4 regions of the Methylobacterium sp. J-059 genome follow, and region 3 is predicted to be linked to each of the others. Evidence: predicted binding sites of a transcription regulator. Region 3 holds the regulator's gene; each other region holds the start of a gene.
The links. The regulator LexA, encoded in region 3, represses DNA repair genes until DNA is damaged. The targets are predictions, from matches to a motif close to TGTTCNNNNTGTGTTCNG.

Region 1 (4,246 bases), on a different contig from region 3:
TGTGCCCTCTTCCTCCGGATCGCGACGAAGCGCGATCCCGTGCGACGTAACGTGGCTCCCTGCGGAGCCGCCCACGAACCTCCCGAAGGAGATCCGCAAAACGAATATGCGCCAGGGGTCGGTGAGGACCCTTGGCGCGCTGTCGGCAGAGGAGCACCCCTGTTGAGGCAGGCGCGCTCGTACCTACTGATCTGACGAGAACGTCAGGCGATGTGAGCCTTCGACGGTGGATTGGCGCGTCGTCGACGAACGGATGAGCGTGATGCTCAGCCTCGTCAGCAGCCCCCGGGCCGTTCGAAGTGGCGCGCTTCTAGCCTCCATCGCCCGAGGGGTCAATGGTTTCCGGCCGATTATCTCGCATCCGACGAGAGGTTAAGGTTTTGTGCGGGACGGTTGCCCGAAGCGATCCGCCTCCGGGTCTCCGTGCCGGTTGACGCGCCCGGCGAGCGTGCGAATGTCGTGGTCTGCGTACCGCGAGGCCGCGGCTCGTGCCGTCGGGCCTGTGCAGACCGGTCGGGGCGTTACCTTGGCGGCGGCTATTCCAGCCGGCGCTCGGGCGGGTGGCGATCACCTCCGCGCCCATCCGGACGCGTTCCCTGATCACTTCGGCCTCCCATCGCCCGCGCGAGGCCGGCACTTGCTCGTCGGGTGGGCGGCCTCGTCAGCGCGGCGCACCGTGCCGGATCGGGGCAGGTCGGGCACGGCCCGCTTCGACAGCGCTCACGGAAGATTAAAGCGATTCGTCGAATTGTCCGCTTCGTCGGGACGGCGCGATGCGCACCCGACCATGCGATGTGGCGACGGTCAGGGTGATGCGTATGGGTAGCGTTTCGAGTGCGGCCGAGAACGTCGTCCCCTTCCGGCGGATCGCCGCCGCGGGCCGGCCTCTGCCGTACGAGGGCGGCGTCCGCGAGGGGCAGGCCCGGCGCCGGTCCGAGCAGCGCGCGCTGATGGATGCGGTCTATGCCACGGGGACGCTCACGGTGGCGGCGGGCGACCGCGAGACCAAGCTGATCGCGTCCCGGCTGCAGGTCTACGGCTTCCTCACCGTCGAGGAGGTCGAGCCGGAAGGCTCGCTGCGCCGCCTGCGTCCCTCGGAGGCGATCCGCGCCCGGGCCGAGCGGCCGTGGCGCCTGTCGAAGCCGGCCTATGCCGGGCTCTCCGTGAGCATCCCGACGATCGACGACTTCCTGTTCGAGCCGGCCGGCTTTTCGGCGTGAGCCTTCGCGACGTCTGAGCCGAGGCGTCGGTCCGTCCGGCATTCCCCATTCGGGGCTTCATAACGAAGAAGCGCGCCGCCCTCCCGGGCCGGCGCGCTTCTTCGTTTCGGTGTGCCGCTTCGGAGGGGCGGTGCGGACTACGCCTCGCCCTCGTCGAGCTCGTCCTCGGTCGGCTTGGCGTTCTCCAAGATCTTCTCGGCGACGAGCCCCGAATTCTGCCGGATCGACGTCTCGATCTTGCCCGCGATCTCGGGGTTGTCGCGCAGGAAGCCCTTGGAGTTCTCGCGGCCCTGGCCGAGCCGCTGGCTGTTGTAGGAGAACCAGGCGCCGGACTTCTCGACGATGCCGGCCTTGACGCCGAGATCGATCAGCTCGCCGACCTTCGACACGCCCTCGCCGAACATGATGTCGAACTCGACCTGCTTGAACGGCGGCGCGACCTTGTTCTTCACGACCTTGACGCGGACCTGGTTGCCGATCGCCTCGTCGCGGTCCTTGAGGGTCGAGATGCGGCGGATGTCGAGACGGACCGAGGCGTAGAACTTCAGCGCGTTGCCGCCCGTGGTCGTCTCCGGGCTGCCGTACATCACGCCGATCTTCATCCGGATCTGGTTGATGAAGATCACCATGCACTTCGAGCGCGAGATCGAGCCGGTGAGCTTGCGCAGCGCCTGGCTCATCAGGCGGGCCTGGAGGCCGGGCTGGCTGTCGCCCATCTCGCCCTCGATCTCGGCGCGCGGCGTCAGCGCCGCCACCGAATCGACCACCAGCACGTCGATCGCGCCGGAGCGCACCAGCGTATCGGTGATCTCGAGCGCCTGCTCGCCGGTGTCGGGCTGCGAGATCAGCAGGTCGTCGAGCTGGACGCCGAGCTTGCGCGCGTAGACCGGGTCGAGGGCGTGCTCGGCGTCGACGAAGGCGCAGACGCCGCCCTTCTTCTGGGCCTCGGCGATGGTGTGGAGCGCGAGCGTGGTCTTGCCCGACGATTCCGGCCCGTAGATCTCGATGACGCGGCCGCGCGGCAGGCCGCCGACGCCGAGCGCGATGTCGAGGCCGAGCGACCCGGTGGAGACGGTCTCGACCTCCGCCACCTTGTCGTTCTTGCCGAGCCGCATGATCGAGCCCTTGCCGAAGGCCCGCTCGATCTGGGACAGCGCGGCGTCGATCGCCTTCGCCTTGTCCTTGTCCACCATGCCGGGGGTTTCCACCACTTTCAGTGCGGCCTGAGCCATCGTGCGGCATCCTTATGCAGGGGTTGGGCGCGCATCTCAATGCGCTGGAACCTGCATTTGATGTACCCGTTTTGTTCTCATCGAGCAAGGGCGGAATCGGCTCGCCGAGGAGACTTTTCCGCGCCTGCCCGCCGCCTCACGGCTCGGCCATCGTCGCCTTCACCGTCTCGACGAGCTGCTTCAGGCTGAAGGGCTTGGGCAGGAAGTTGAAGGTCTCGCCTTCCGGCAGGTTCTTGCGGAAGGCGTCCTCGGCATAGCCGGAGACGAAGATCACCTTGAGCTCCGGCAGGTGCTTGCGGATCTCGCGCAGCAGGGTCGGGCCGTCCATCTCCGGCATCACCACGTCCGAGACGACGAGGTCGATCTGGTGGCCGCCCTCGCGCACGATGTGCAGCGCGTCGATGCCGGAGGCGGCCTCGAGCACGGTGTAGCCGCGGGCCGACAGCGCGCGGCTGTTGACGGCGCGGACCGGATCCTCGTCCTCCACGAGCAGGATCACCCCTTGCCCGGTATGATCGGCCGAGGGTTTTCGCGGGGGCGTTTTCGGAGCCGGCGGCGCGGGCGGATCGCCGACGAGGACGAAGCTTTCGCCCGGCGCCTGCGCTGCGGTGGCGGGAGCGGACGCGTCGGCCGTCGGGCTCGGCAGCGCCGGCGTCGGCGCCGGCTCGGGCAGCGCTGCCGGCTCGTGGCGCGGCAGGTAGATCCGGAAGCTCGTGCCCTCACCCACGGTCGACTGCACGTCGATGGTGCCGCCCGACTGCTTGACGATGCCGAACACCGTCGAGAGGCCGAGGCCGGTCCCCTTGCCGATCTCCTTGGTGGTGAAGAACGGCTCGAAGATCTTCTCCATCAGGTCGGCCGGGATGCCCTCGCCGGTGTCGAGCACCTCGATCAGCACGTGGTCGCCGGCCGGCGCGCCGCCGCGCCCGTCGGGCTTCGCCGCGGCGCCCGGGTCGAGCACGTTGGCGGTGCGGATCAGCAGGCGGCCGCCGCCGGGCATCGCGTCGCGGGCGTTGACCGCGAGGTTCACGATCACCTGCTCGAACTGGTTCACGTCGGCCTTCACCGGCCAGATGTCGCGCCCGTGCTTGAGGTCGAGCCCGACCCGCTCGCCGAGCAGGCGCTTCAGCAGCAGCGTCAGCTCCGAAAGCGCCTCCCCGACGTTCATCACCTCGGGGCGCAGCGTCTGGCGGCGGGAGAACGCCAGGAGCTGGCGCACGAGGCCCGCCGCCCGGTTGGCGTTCTGCTTGATCTGCATGATGTCCTGGAAGGCCGGATCGGTCGGCTTGTGGCTCGCGAGCAGCAGGTCCGAGTAGCCGATGATCGCCTGGAGGACGTTGTTGAAGTCGTGCGCGATGCCGCCGGCGAGCTGGCCGACGGTGTCCATCTTCTGGGTTTGGGCGATCTGCTGCTCGAGCTGGCGCTGGGCCGTGGTGTCGAGGGCGTAGAGGATCAGCGGCTCGCGATCGGCCTCCTCCGGCTCCTGGCCCGGAGCGCCCTCCCCGCCGGCGGGGCTGAGCCAGACCCGCGCCGAGCGGTTGGCATTGCCCATCAGCATCACCTCGATCGGCTCGATCTCGGAGAGCCCGCTCGCCGCCTTGGCGAGCGCTGCATCGAGGGCCGGGCGGTCGCGCTCGACCACCGATTCGGCGACGTTCGGCTCCTCGGCGCCGGCGGCCGAATCGGCCACCGCGTGCCGCGGCAGGGTACCGAACAGGCGCGCGAACGAGGCGTTCGCCCGCGCGATCCGGCCGGAGCGGTCCAGCGTCGCGATCGCGATCGGCGAGTTGTTGA
Region 2 (4,246 bases), on a different contig from region 3:
GAGCTACGCCTGGCTGCGGCGCTTTCACCGGGCGGCCAGCGGCACCATGGTCAGCACCGCCTCGCTCGAGCGCGAGCTCGCCGGCCGCGGCTTCCGCAAACTGATGCGCTGGACGCGGGGCGTCGACACCGACCTGTTCCGCCCGGCCGATCCTTCCGCGGAGGTTCCCCCTGCGCTCGCGGGGCTGCCGCGCCCGATCTTTCTCTTCGTCGGCCGCGTCGCGGTCGAGAAGAACGTCGCCGCCTTCCTCAGTCTCGACCTGCCGGGCAGCAAGGTGGTGATCGGCGACGGGCCCGACCGCGCCCGGCTCGCGACCGCCCACCCGCAGGCCCGCTTCCTCGGCACCCGCACCGGCGCGGAGCTGTCCGCGCTCTACGCGGCGAGCGACGTGTTCGTGTTCCCGAGCCTCACCGACACCTTCGGCATCGTGCTGCTCGAGGCGATGGCCTGCGGCCTGCCCGTGGCGGCCTACCCGGTCACCGGCCCCCTCGACGTGGTCGCTGGGACCGGGGCCGGGGTGCTCGACGCCGACCTGCGCGCGGCATGCCTCGCCGCCGTCGCCGTTCCGCGCGGGCAATGCCGCGCGGAGGCCCTCCGCCGGACCTGGGCCGAGAGCGCCCGCCAGTTCTTCGGCAACATCGAGAGCGCCCACGCCCAGGCGGCCGATCTGCGCGTGCCGGCCGGCGCCGAGGCGGCCCTGCTTGGCTGATGAGGTGACGGGTTGAGAGGGTGACGGGCCGGCCGAGGAATGCGATGGGTCGCCGCCCCTTCGGACCCGACCCGCCCCGTGCCCCCCTTCGATCCCGCCTGCGCCGCCGACTACCCCGCCGTCATCGGCTGCGACGAGGTCGGGCGCGGCGCCCTGTGCGGCCCGGTGGTCGTCGCGGCGGTGTGGTTCGATCCGATTGCGATCCCGCCGGACCTGCTCGCCCGCCTCGACGACAGCAAGCGGGTCAAGGAACCGCTGCGCGAGATCCTGACGCCGCTGATCCGCGCGCAGGGCCGCGTCGCGGTCGCGGCGGGATCCCGGGCATTGATCGACCGGGTCAACGTCCGCGTCGCCACCCTCGACGCGATGCGCCGGGCGGTGCTGCGGCTCGCCCTCGATGCGCCGGTGCTGGTTGACGGGCGGGACGCGGTTCCCGGCCTGCCGCAGCCCTGCCGTGCGGTCGTCGGCGGCGACCGCGCGGTGCCGCAGATCGCCGCCGCCTCCATCGTCGCCAAGACGTTTCGCGATGCGCTGATGCGGGTGCTGGCCCGGCGCCACCCGCATTACGGCTGGGAGCGTAACGTCGGCTACGGCGCCCCGGTGCACCTCGCCGGCCTCAGGACCCACGGCCGCAGCCCGCATCACCGGCTGAGTTTCACGCGGGCGTACGGCGATGGCGGAGCGAACATCGCGGGCGCCGATTAGGTCGCGTTCGTTTGCGAGATGCCTGAGGTCGTCCGTCGATGCCAAAACGATTCAGCCGTCCTGCCGCCGCGGAGCATTGCTCGATCGCCGCCTTCGCCCCCGTCACAGCAGCGAGAACTGCTCGCCGGGCTTGGCGAAGGCCGAGGCGTCGAGGGTGATTTGGGTCTGCGCATAGCCGAGACGCGCCTTGGCCAGCCGCATCCGCGTCGCGATCAGGCCGGCGTAGGCGCCCTCCCCGGTCATCCGCTTGCCGAACGTGGCATCGTATTCGCGGCCGCCGCGGGCCTGCTCGACCAGGGAGAACACGTGGCGCTGCCGCCCGGGATAGTGCTCGGCGAACCAGTCGGCGACGAGGTCCTTCAGCTCGTGCGGCAGGCGCAGCAGCACGTGGTTCGCCTCCCGCGCGCCGCAGGCGCGGGCCTCCGTCAGGATCGCCTCGATCTCGTGATCGTTGAGCGAGGGGATGATCGGCGCGACGATCACCATCACCGGCACGCCGGCTCGGCTGAGCGCCCGGATCGCCTCCAGGCGCTTGCGCGGATGCGGCGCGCGCGGCTCCATCTTCCGGGCGAGCACCGGATCGAGGGTCGTCACCGACATCGCCACCTTCACGAGGTTCCGCTCCGCCATCCCGGCCAGGATGTCGATGTCGCGGGTGACGAGGTTCGACTTCGTCACGATGCCGACGGGATGGCGCAGGCGGGCCAGCACCTCGAGGATCTCCCGGGTGATGCGGTGCTCGCGCTCGATCGGCTGATACGGGTCGGTCGCCGTTCCGAGAGCGATGGTCCGCGGCGCGTAGCCCGGCGCCGACAGCTCCCGCTCGAGCAGGCGCGCGGCGTCCGGCTTGGCGAAGAGCTTCGTCTCGAAGTCGAGCCCGGGCGACAGGCCGGCATAGGCGTGGTTCGGCCGGGCGAAGCAGTAGACGCAGCCGTGCTCGCAGCCGCGATAGGGGTTGATCGAGCGGTCGAACGAGATGTCGGGCGAGGTGTTGCGGGAGATGATCCCGCTCGCTCGCTCCAGCGTCACCTCTGTGCGTCTGGCCGGTGCGGGCTCGTCCGCCGGCCAGCCGTCGTCGGCGGCCTCGCGGCGGATCGCCTCGAAGCGCCCGCCCGGGTTGGCGGTGGCGCCCCGGCCGCGCAGCGTTTCCGACGTCGCGGCGAGCCGGCGTCGCGGCGTGGATTCGGCGCCGAGCGGAGGACGGGGTGTGGACATCGGACTAGCAGCACCCCGGAGAAGCGTGTTTCACATGGAACATAACAGGAACATGGTCGACCGGATACGCCTCGATTTTAGGCAGTTTCTCGCGCTCTGTGGCTGTGGTGCAACGCTGGGCCGCCGCGTCGAGCCGGCCTGTCCGCGCCCGGCGAAAATACGGTATGCGCGGCCATGATCTCCGCCCTGGTTCATGTCGCCGACCCCGGCGACGCCGATGCGATCGACCGTCTGGCCGACACCCTGGGCGCCCTCGTCGGAGGCGTGGCCGCCGGGCTCGTGGGCGACGCCGTGATCGTCGCCGCCGCGATGGGCGAGGCGGTCGACACGATCGCCGACGCGACCGGCGCGACCCTGGTGGTGCCGCCGCGCGGATCGGACCGGTGGTTCGCCGGCGCGGCGGTCGCGCGCCGCGATTGGGTGCTGTGCCTGGAGGCGGGCGACGTGCCCGGCGACGGCTGGATCCGCACCCTCGACCGCTTCGTCGGCACAGCGCCGGCCGACGCCCTGGGGCGATTGTCCCGCCCGCATGCCGGGCTGGCGACGCGGCTGGCCATTCGGGCCGAGGCGCTGCTCGGCGCGGGTGCGGCGCGGCCCGGCGACCTCGTCCGCCGCGATCGCCTCACCGAGATCGGAACCTTCGCCCCGCGGCTGGTGCCGCGGCGCCTGATCGCGCGGATCGACCGGATGTGATCCTCAGGCCGTGAGCGAGGCGCCCCGCCGCAGGTGCTCGTCCAGGCGCGGCATGATCTCGACGAAGTTGCAGGGGCGGTGCCGGTAGTCGAGCTGGCTGACCAGGATCCCGTCCCAGGCGTCGCGGCAGGCGCCCGGCGAGCCCGGCAGCACGAAGACGTAGGTGGCGTTGGCGACCCCGGCCGTCGCCCGCGACTGCAGCGTCGAGGTGCCGATCTTGTCGTAGGAGATGCGGTGGAACACCGCCGAGAAGCCGTCCATCCGCTTCTCGAACAGCGGCTCCAGCGCCTCGGGCGTGACGTCGCGGCCGGTGAAGCCGGTGCCGCCGGTGGTGATCACCACGTCGATTCCGGGATCACGCGTCCAGCTCTCGACCGTCCCGCGGATCGCCGTCGCCTCGTCCGGCACGATCGCGCGCGCCGCGAGTTTGTGGCCGGCCTCGGTCAGCCGCTGCACCAGGGTGTCGCCGGAGCGGTCGTCCTCCGGCCGGCGCGTGTCCGAGACGGTCAGCACCGCGATCGACAGGGGGACGAAGCTGCGGGCGGGCGTATCGGGCATCGGGCCGTCTCCGGGTTGAACGACCGGAATATGGGCGCCCGCCCGCGATTGTCCCATCCTTCCCGGCGTGCGGCGCGCGGGCCGAGGCGCGCCGAACCCGCGATCCATGGTATCGGCACCGACCAGCGACCCCTGTCCGTTCGAACGCGCGGTGCCCTCATGGATGCGACCCCCGTCCGCCTCACCAGCCTCGCCCACGGCGGCGGCTGCGGCTGCAAGCTCGACCCGGCGATCCTGCGGTCGCTGCTCGCCGACCAGCCGATCGCCGGCCCGTTCGAGCGCCTGCTCGTCGGCAACGAGACCGCGGACGACGCCGCGGTCTGGGCGCTCGACGACGGCACCTGCGTCATCGCCACCACCGACTTC
Region 3 (4,246 bases):
CCCGGGACCTTACGCCGGGCGGCATTGCGAAGCGGTTAATCGCGCTGCGATCGGCGCACCCACTCGGATAGGCGGCGCGGCCGCCTTTACCGACGCGCTCGGCTGCGTGATGACGATGCCCCCAGCCGCGACGTCGCCCGGACGCCGCGGCAGAGCGGGAAGCCCGCCGGCACCGGCCCGGCCGCGGAGAAGGATCGCCGCCCCATGCGCAAGGTCGTCATCAGCGAGTTCATGGACGAGGCCGCGATCGCGGCGGAGCTCGCGGGGTTCGAGACGCTCTACGATCCGACCCTGGTCGACCGGCCGGACGCCCTGCGCGCGGCGCTCGCGGGCGCATCCGGGCTGATCGTCCGCAACCGCACGCAGGTGCGCGCGGGCCTGCTCGCGGCGGCACCCGACCTCAGGGTGGTGGGCCGCCTCGGCGTCGGGCTCGACAACATCGATCTGGCCGCCTGCGCCGCCCGCGGGATCGCGGTCCATCCCGCGACCGGCGCCAACGACGGCGCGGTGGCCGAGTACGTGATCGGCACCGCGTTGCTGCTGCTGCGCGGCGCCTACGCCGCGAGCGCGCAGGTCGCCGCGGGCGCGTGGCCGCGCAACGCGCTGATGGGACGCGAGATCGCCGGCAAGCGCCTCGGCCTCGTCGGCTTCGGCGCGATCGCCCGCCAGACCGCCCGCCGTGCGGCGGCCCTCGACATGACCGTCGCCGCCTTCGACCCGCACCTTGCGCCCGACGACGCCGCGTGGCGCCCGGCGCACGGCGCGGTGGCGAGCCTGGCCCTTGACGCGCTGGTCGCAACGAGCGACGTGCTCTCGCTGCACGTGCCGCTGACCGAGGCGACGCGCGACATGATCGGGCCGGCGGCGATCGCCCGGATGCGGCCGGGCGCGATCCTGATCAACGCCGCCCGCGGGGGCGTCGTGGACGAGGCCGCCGTCGCCGCGGCGCTTCGGTCCGGGCACCTCGGCGGGGCGGCGCTCGACGTGTTCGCCCAGGAGCCCGTGGACGCCGCGGGCGGCGCGGCGCTGATCGACGTGCCGAACCTCATCCTGACCCCGCACATCGCCGGCGTGACGCGGGAATCGAACGTGCGCGTCTCGGCGGTCACCGCCCGCGCCGTGCGCCGCAGCCTCGAGGGCTGAGCCCCGCAGCGCAGCGATCGAAAAGGGCTCGGCGCGCGACGAAATTCGATGCAACGGTCGGATCGGCCGATGAGAACCCTTGCGGAACACTTGACGAACGTTTAACGTGTTCGTGTTTTGTTTCTGCGGCTCCACCTTCGTGTGGCCGCGCATTCCTGCGAGCCGCGCCGATGCTGACCCGTAAACAGCTGGATCTCCTGCGATTCATCGACGAGCGGATGCGCGAGGACGGGGTTCCGCCGTCGTTCGACGAGATGAAGGACGCCCTCGATCTCAAGTCGAAATCCGGCATCCACCGGCTGATCACCGCCCTGGAGGAGCGCGGCTTCCTGCGCCGGCTTCCGAATCGGGCTCGGGCGATCGAGGTGCTGCGCATGCCCGACGGCGCCGGCCGCTCCAGCGCGCCCGCCCCGGTGCCGGCAGCTCCCGCCGCGCCGCGCCGGTTCACCCCGAGCGTGGTCGAGGGCGGGCGCTCGAAGGCCGTGCCGCCGCGTCCTTCCACGACGCAGATGGTCGACGACAGCGGTCGCGCGGTGTCGATCCCGGTGATGGGCCGGATCGCGGCCGGCACGCCGATCTCGGCGATCCAGAACCAGAGCCACGCGATCACCATGTCGCCGGACTTCCTGGCCGGCGGCGAGCACTACGCCCTGGAGGTCCGCGGCGACTCGATGGTCGAGGCGGGCATCCTCGACGGCGACCTCGTGGTCATCCGCAAGCAGGACACCGCCAACACCGGCGACATCATCGTGGCGCTGATCGACGACGAGGAGGCGACGCTGAAGCGGCTGCGCCGTCGCGGCTCCTCGATCGCGCTCGAAGCCGCGAACCCGGCCTACGAGACCCGCGTGCTCGGGCCGGATCGGGTGCAGATCCAGGGCCGCCTGGTCAGCCTCGTGCGCCGTTACTGAAGGGTCTCGCCCGGCATCTCCAGGTTCGGGCCGTCCGCGGCCGGATCGTCGGGTGCCGGGTCGGCGTCCTCCGCCCGGGGGGGCGGTACGGCCATGCCCTGGAACGGGACGTCCTTCGGCTTGGGCTCGGCCGCGGGCGACGATCCGCCCGCTGCCGCGTCATCCGTTCCCTGGGGCGGGGGACGGACCATCGCGGGGCGCCACGGCAGCGTCCGTCCCGGCTCATGCGTGTCGGCCAGGATGAGGCCATTCGGCTCGACGCGGATCGCCACGGCGCCGTGGCTGGCGAGGTAGGCGCGATCGATGACGAGGGCGGCGGCGCAGCCCGGCGGTGCGGCGAGCGCCGTGATCAGCACCGAGGCCTTGGCGCAATCCTGCGCGAAGCCGCGGCGATCCTTCAGAAGCGCCACCGCGCGCCCGTCGGCCAACCGAAGCGTGCATCCGATCCGGTCGCAGGCGGGACCACCCGTCGCCTGCGCGCCCGGCCTGCCGTCGCCGTCGGCCTTCAGCCACTGCTCCAGCACGAAGTTCGACGGGCGCCCGAGGGCGACGAGGCTGCCGTCGGCGCGGCGCACCGCCGCCCCGCTGCCCTGGCGGTCGACGTAGATGTCGTAACGGGCCGGCATCGTCGCCAGGCCGAGCCCGAGCAGCGCCGGCGGCAGGGCGAGCCAGCGCAGGCGCGAGACCGGGAGCGTCGCGAGCAGCAGCCCCGCGGCGAGGCACCCGAGCGCGGCGGTGCCGAAGGCCGGGACCACGACGTTGGCGCGCCCGAGCCCCTGGATCCAGCCGGAGATGGTCAGCATGCCGCGCACCGCCAGTCCCATCAGCCACCAGACCGGCTGGTCGAGGGCGAACGGGTAGGCGACGATGCCCAGCACCGCCGCCGGCATCACCGCGAGCGAGACCAGCGGCAGGGTGAGCGCGTTGCCGATCAGCCCGAAGGGTTGGACGGTCTGGAAGTGGTAGGTGGCGAAGGGCGCGGTCGCGACCTGCGCCACGAGCGTCGTGCCGAGGGTGCCGACCACCGTCGTCAGCGACAGCGCGATCAGCCGGCCGATCCGCCCGGCCCCGTCGCGGCGGAACATCCCTCCATCGATCAGGCGGGCGCAGGCGATGAGGCCGGCCACCGCCCCGAACGACATCTGGAAGCTCGGGCCGAGCAAGCCTTCCGGCTCGTGCGAGAGCGCGATGAGCGCGGCGAGAGCGAGGTTGCGCATGCTGAGCGCCGGGCGATCGACCAGGATCGCCCCGAGCATGATCAGGGTCATCACGAGGGAACACTCGGCCGCGATGTCCCAGCCGGAGAAGACGCAGTAGGCGGTGACGCCGACCATCGCCAGCGCCGCGGCGATCTTCTTGATCGGCCAGGCCAGCGCCAGGAACGGCACCAGGGCGAGGCCGGCGCGGACGAGCCAGAACACGACCCCGGCGGCCAGCACCATGTGGAGCCCTGAGATCGAGACCACGTGGTAGATCCCCGCCGCCCGCAGCGTGTCGTTGGTGGCCGGCGCGATCAGCCCGCGCTTGCCGGTCACCAGGGCGGCGGCGACGGCGCCCGCCTGGCCGCCGTTGGCGTCGGTGATCCTGCGGGTCAGCGCGTTGCGGGCGTCGTCCACGGCGGCCGCGAGCCGGAGCGACCACGGCACCGGCTCGGGCGGCGGCTTCACCGCGATCTTGCCGAGGAGCGAGCCGACCGCGCCGATCCCGCGGAAGTAGGCGTCGCGGGCGAAATCGTAGCCGCCGGGGCGGGCCGCCTCGGGGGGCGGCAGCAGGCGGGCGGTGGCGGCGATGAAGTCGCCCGGCCGCAGGGGCGGCGCCTTCTTGAACGAGACGCGCACCCGGACCGGCCGCTCGGCCGCGGCCATCGTGCCGAGGCTCGCGACCCGCACCACCAGGCGGGCGCCCTCCTCACGCTCCTCCAGCGATTCGATCAGGCCTTCGAGCGGCGCGATGATGGTGCGGGTCAGCACCGGCGCCGCCACCTGCGCGACCCGCAGGGCGCTCGCCGCGAAGCCGAGGAGCGCCGCCATCAGCCCGAGGGCGACGGCCAGCGCCGCGGGCCGGGCACCGAGGAACGGCAGGGTCGCGGCGCAGGCGCCGGCTGCGACGAGGGGCGCCCAGAGCGAGGGCATGCCGTCGGTGGCGGTGAAGAACGCGAGGATGCCGGCGCCGAAGGCGACCGCGAGCCAGGG
Region 4 (4,246 bases), on a different contig from region 3:
GTGACGGTGGGGCTCGATCCGCTGCTGATCTTCGGGGCCGGGCTCGGGGTCGACGGGGCGGCGATCACCACCTGCGTGGCGCGCGCCACCTTCGCGCTGATCGGCTGGCACGGGGTGCGCCAGCACCGGATGCTGGCGCCCGCGAGCCTCGCGGCGACGGTCGCCGACGCGCCGCTGGTGTTCCGGATCGCGCTGCCGGCGGTGCTCACCAACCTCGCGCCGTCGGTGGCGAGCGCCTTCCTCGCCCACGTGCTGGCCCGCTACGGCGCGGTGGCGGTGGCGGCCAACGTGGTGATCGACCGGCTCACCCCGGTGGCCTTCGGCGGGCTGTTCGCCCTGTCGGGCTCGATCGGCCCGATCCTCGGCCAGAACTGGGGCGCCCGCCGCTTCGACCGGATGCGCGGCGTGCTCCGCGACGGCGCGCTCGTGACCTTCCTCTACGTGGCGGTGGTGTGGGCCGCCCTGGTGCTTGCCCGCGGCCCGCTGATGCGGCTGTTCGCGCTCGACGGGGTCGCCGCCGACCTGTTCGGCTTCTTCTGCCTCGTCAGCGGCGGGGTGTGGTTCTTCAACGGCCTGCTGTTCCTGGCCAACGCCGCGTTCAACAACCTCGGCTTCCCGTTCCGCTCGACCCTGCTCAACTGGGGCCGGGCGACGCTGGGCACGATGCCGCCGGCGCTCGCGGGCGCCGCCCTGTACGGGCCGCGCGGGGTTCTCGCCGGCGTCGGCATCGGCTCGCTCGCCTTCGGGCTGGCCGGCATCCTGATGGCCGCCCGCACGGTCACGCTGCTCGAGCGCGACGTCGTGGTGCCGGCGCGCGCGCCCGATCCCGAGGCGAGCGTCGCCGCCGGCCCGGCCCATGGCGGCGCGCTGGTGTAGCGCGCCGCGTCGCGTCGGCAGGCGCGACGTCCCCGGCATCCCGGCCGGGACGCGATCCCCGGTGGATGCGCGGCACCGATCGCGCCGGGACGCGCCCGAACGTTGGCCGGCAACTGGCCAGCGGCGTCGATAAGGGTCTAGACTTGGAACGCGCGGCCCGCGATGCGGTTTTCCGCGCGGCGAACAGACCAAGGCCGCGTGATGTTCAACCCGCTCGACATGCTTCAGGCCCAGAACGGCGCCGGGATGCAGAGTGTGGCCCAGCAGTTCGGCCTCACCCCCGAGCAGACGCGCCGGGCGATGGAGGCCCTGATGCCGGCCTTCGCGCTCGGGCTGCAGCGCAGCGCCGTCCCCGACCCGACCGGCCTGTCGCAGATGTTCGGGCTGGCCGGCGCCCGCCCCGCCGCGAGCCCGGCACCCAGCCCGGCCGAGACCATGCTCGGGCAGATTTTCGGCTCGCCGGCCCTCACCCAGGCGATCCTGCAGCAGGCCTCCTCGGCCAGCGGCGTCGGCTCGCAGGTGCTGCGCCAGATGCTGCCGATGATGGCCGGCGCGGTGGTCGCGAGCATCGTCCACATGCTGCTGAACCAGCAGGCTCCGGAGGCCAAGCCGGCGCCCGCCCCGGCGCCCTCGCCGTTCGCGGTCGCGCCGGGCTGGGCCGAGATGATGAAGGCGTTCGTCCCGGCGCAGGCCGCGCCGGAGGCGCAGAAGCAGGCCGCCAGGCCCCCGGTCTCGAAGCCCCAGGTCTCGAAGCCCGCACCGAAGCCGGAACCCGATGCCGCCGGCGGCATGTTCCAGCAGATGCTGAAGACCGGCGCCGAGGTTCAGGAACAGAACGTCAAGGCGATGCAGGGCCTGTTCGAGGCGTTCTGGGCCGAGGCCGACCCCGCCAAGGCGGCCGCGGCCAAGCCCTCGGGCACGACGCCGAACGCCGACCCCGCCTCGGAGCCGGACGCGTCGCACCGGTCGCGCAAGGGTCGGCCGGGGACGCGCTGAGGTTGGTCAGTTCTGGCTGACCGCGTTTCCGATGGTCTGGTAGACGGTGCTGACCTTGGACGCGTAGAGGCGCAGGCTGCCGACGATGGCCAGGAAGACCAGCCCCGAGATCAGGGCGTACTCGATGCTCGTCGCGCCGCGCGCGTCGGCGGCGAAGCGGCGCTTCGGCGGCACGGCTCCGGCCCCTTTCGACAGTTCGACGACCGTCCTCGACATCGATGATCGCCTTCCTCGGCCGAACCGGCACACGGCGACCCTACCCGCGCGACCTTGAGGATGTTTTAACTCGATCGGCGACGGGCGACCGTCGCGGCATCCGCCGAAGCAGGATCCGTGCGACCGGCCGTTTTGCGGGTCCCCTCCCCCGCTTGCGGCGAGAGGGGATGGGCGCTCGGGCGACCCGTCGGGAGCGGGCCCCGCGGGCGCCTTCGCTCCGCTCAGCCGTGGCCGGCTTCCTTGCGCAGGGCGTCGATGCGCTTGGAGGCCTCGGCCTTGTCGATGTCGGGATCGAACGCCTCGGGCTCCTTGGTCTCCTCCGACAGGGTCTTGAGATAGGAGGCCTGCGCACCGGTCATCGGCTCGCCGCCCGTGGTCCACTGGTCGGGATCCTTGATCTGGTTCGACACGTCCTTCGGGTCGGTCTTCGGGTTCTCGTTCGAAGCGGACTTCGTGTCGGACTTCGAATCGGACTTCGCCGTGGTCTTGGCAGCGGCCTTGGTCATCGGGCACTCACGCGTTCATGGAATGTTCCGTCAGAACGCGGCCCGCATCCCCGAGGTTCCCCGCCGGCCGGAACCGGCGGGGGATAAGACGCCCCAGGCCGCGCGAACCTTCAGGCTGCGCGCGCCTGCGGCTGCACCTCGGCGAGGTAGTCGTCCATCAGCGTGCGGGTGATCGCGCCCGGCGCGAACCGGTAGGGCCCGATCTCGGAGACCGGGGTGACCTCGGCGGCCGAGCCGGTGATGAAGCATTCCGAGAAGTCGGCCATCTCCTCGGGGCGGATGCGGCGCTCGGTGACCGCGAGGCCGCGGCGGCGGGCCAGCTCGATCACCGTCTGCCGGGTGATGCCGTTGAGGAAGCGGTCGGCGGTGGGGGTGTGGATCGCCCCGTCGCGGATGAAGAACACGTTGGCGCCGGTGCACTCGGCGACGTTGTCCTCGAAGTCGAGCATCAGCGCGTCGGCATAGCCCTTGTTCTCGGCCCGGTGCTTGGAGATCGTGCAGATCATGTACAGGCCCGCCGCCTTCGAGGCGCAGGGGGCGGTGCGGGGATCGGGCCGGCGATACTCGGCGATGTCGAGGCGGATGCCCTTCATCTTGGTGGCGGCGTCGAAGTAGCTCGGCCATTCCCAGGCGGCGATCGCCAGGTGGATGGTGTTGCCCTGGGCCGAGACGCCCATCATCTCCGAGCCGCGCCAGGCGACCGGGCGGAGATACGCGTCCTGCAGGCCGCTGACCTTGAGCACGGCCTCCTTGGCCGCGACGATCTCGGCGGCCGAATACGGCACCGCGAAGTCGAGCAGCTCGGCGGAGCGGCGCAGGCGCTCGGCATGGGCGAGGCTCTTGAAGATCACCCCGCCATAGGCGCGCTCGCCCTCGAACACCGACGAGCCGTAATGCAGCCCGTGGCTCAGCACGTGGATCTTGGCGTCCCGCCACGGCACCATGGCGCCGTCGAACCAGATGGTGCCCTCGCGCTCGTCGAACGGGATCACGGACATGGGAACGTCTTCCTGGAAATCGTCGCGGCCCGCGCAACCTGCGGGCCCTTCGGCGGGGACGATGTCGATGGGCGCGCATGCGGGCGGCGCCGGCGGGGTTGACGGGTACCAACCGGCCTGGAATATGTCAACGACACTGACGTATATCGCGCGCGCGCTCCTCCTTCCCATCCTCTCCGCTCCGACGTCCTTCGCGCCGACGTTCGTCTCCTCTCCCGCCCTTCGCGCCGCAACCGGACCCGGGCCGCACGTGACATCTCCCGCCCTCCGCGAACGCAAGGACGCCGCCGAGCCGGCCGCCGCCTGCAGCAGCGACGACCTGATCGAGCTCCTGTTCTTCGCCTATCGCGACTTCGTCGGCGATCCGGACCGGATCCTGGCCGAGTACGGCTTCGGCCGGGCGCACCACCGGGTGCTGCACTTCGTCGACCGCTATCCCGGCCTGACCATCGCCGAATTGCTCGACATCCTGCGCATCACCAAGCAGAGCCTCAACCGGGTGCTGAAGGACCTGATCGGCCAGGGCTACATCGCCCAGCGGCCCGGCACCCAGGACCGGCGCCAGCGCCTGCTCACCTGCACGCCGAGCGGCGCGGCGCTGGCCGCCGACCTCACCCGCGTGCAGGCGCGGCGGCTGGCCCGCGCGCTGGCCTC

Region 1: a site for LexA is predicted at 2,514-2,531, ahead of recA (recombinase RecA). Genes of this name have one in related genera too.
Region 2: a site for LexA is predicted at 2,665-2,682, ahead of MKK55_RS19295 (PA0069 family radical SAM protein). Genes of this name have one in related genera too.
Region 4: a site for LexA is predicted at 2,607-2,624, ahead of MKK55_RS24740 (DUF3072 domain-containing protein). Genes of this name have one in related genera too.

The regions. Positions count from the first base shown of each region.
Region 1 covers NZ_JAKSYA010000108.1:61,460-65,705, forward strand. The annotation lists gene MKK55_RS13470 (hypothetical protein) at 819-1,220, shown strand; gene recA (recombinase RecA) at 1,358-2,452, opposite strand; gene cckA (cell cycle histidine kinase CckA) at 2,589-4,246, opposite strand, start outside.
Region 2 covers NZ_JAKSYA010000133.1:22,250-26,495, reverse strand. The annotation lists gene MKK55_RS19305 (glycosyltransferase family 4 protein) at 1-709, shown strand, start outside; gene MKK55_RS19300 (ribonuclease HII) at 788-1,414, shown strand; gene MKK55_RS19295 (PA0069 family radical SAM protein) at 1,517-2,629, opposite strand; gene MKK55_RS19290 (hypothetical protein) at 2,804-3,322, shown strand; gene moaB (molybdenum cofactor biosynthesis protein B) at 3,326-3,880, opposite strand; gene selD (selenide, water dikinase SelD) at 4,040-4,246, shown strand, end outside.
Region 3 covers NZ_JAKSYA010000112.1:71,022-75,267, forward strand. The annotation lists gene MKK55_RS14825 (NAD(P)-dependent oxidoreductase) at 205-1,143, shown strand; gene lexA (transcriptional repressor LexA) at 1,314-2,054, shown strand; gene MKK55_RS14835 (ComEC/Rec2 family competence protein) at 2,048-4,246, opposite strand, start outside.
Region 4 covers NZ_JAKSYA010000160.1:29,591-33,836, forward strand. The annotation lists gene MKK55_RS24725 (MATE family efflux transporter) at 1-876, shown strand, start outside; gene MKK55_RS24730 (DUF937 domain-containing protein) at 1,078-1,872, shown strand; gene MKK55_RS24735 (Flp family type IVb pilin) at 1,879-2,088, opposite strand; gene MKK55_RS24740 (DUF3072 domain-containing protein) at 2,310-2,594, opposite strand; gene MKK55_RS24745 (branched-chain amino acid aminotransferase) at 2,705-3,592, opposite strand; gene MKK55_RS24750 (MarR family winged helix-turn-helix transcriptional regulator) at 3,843-4,246, shown strand, end outside.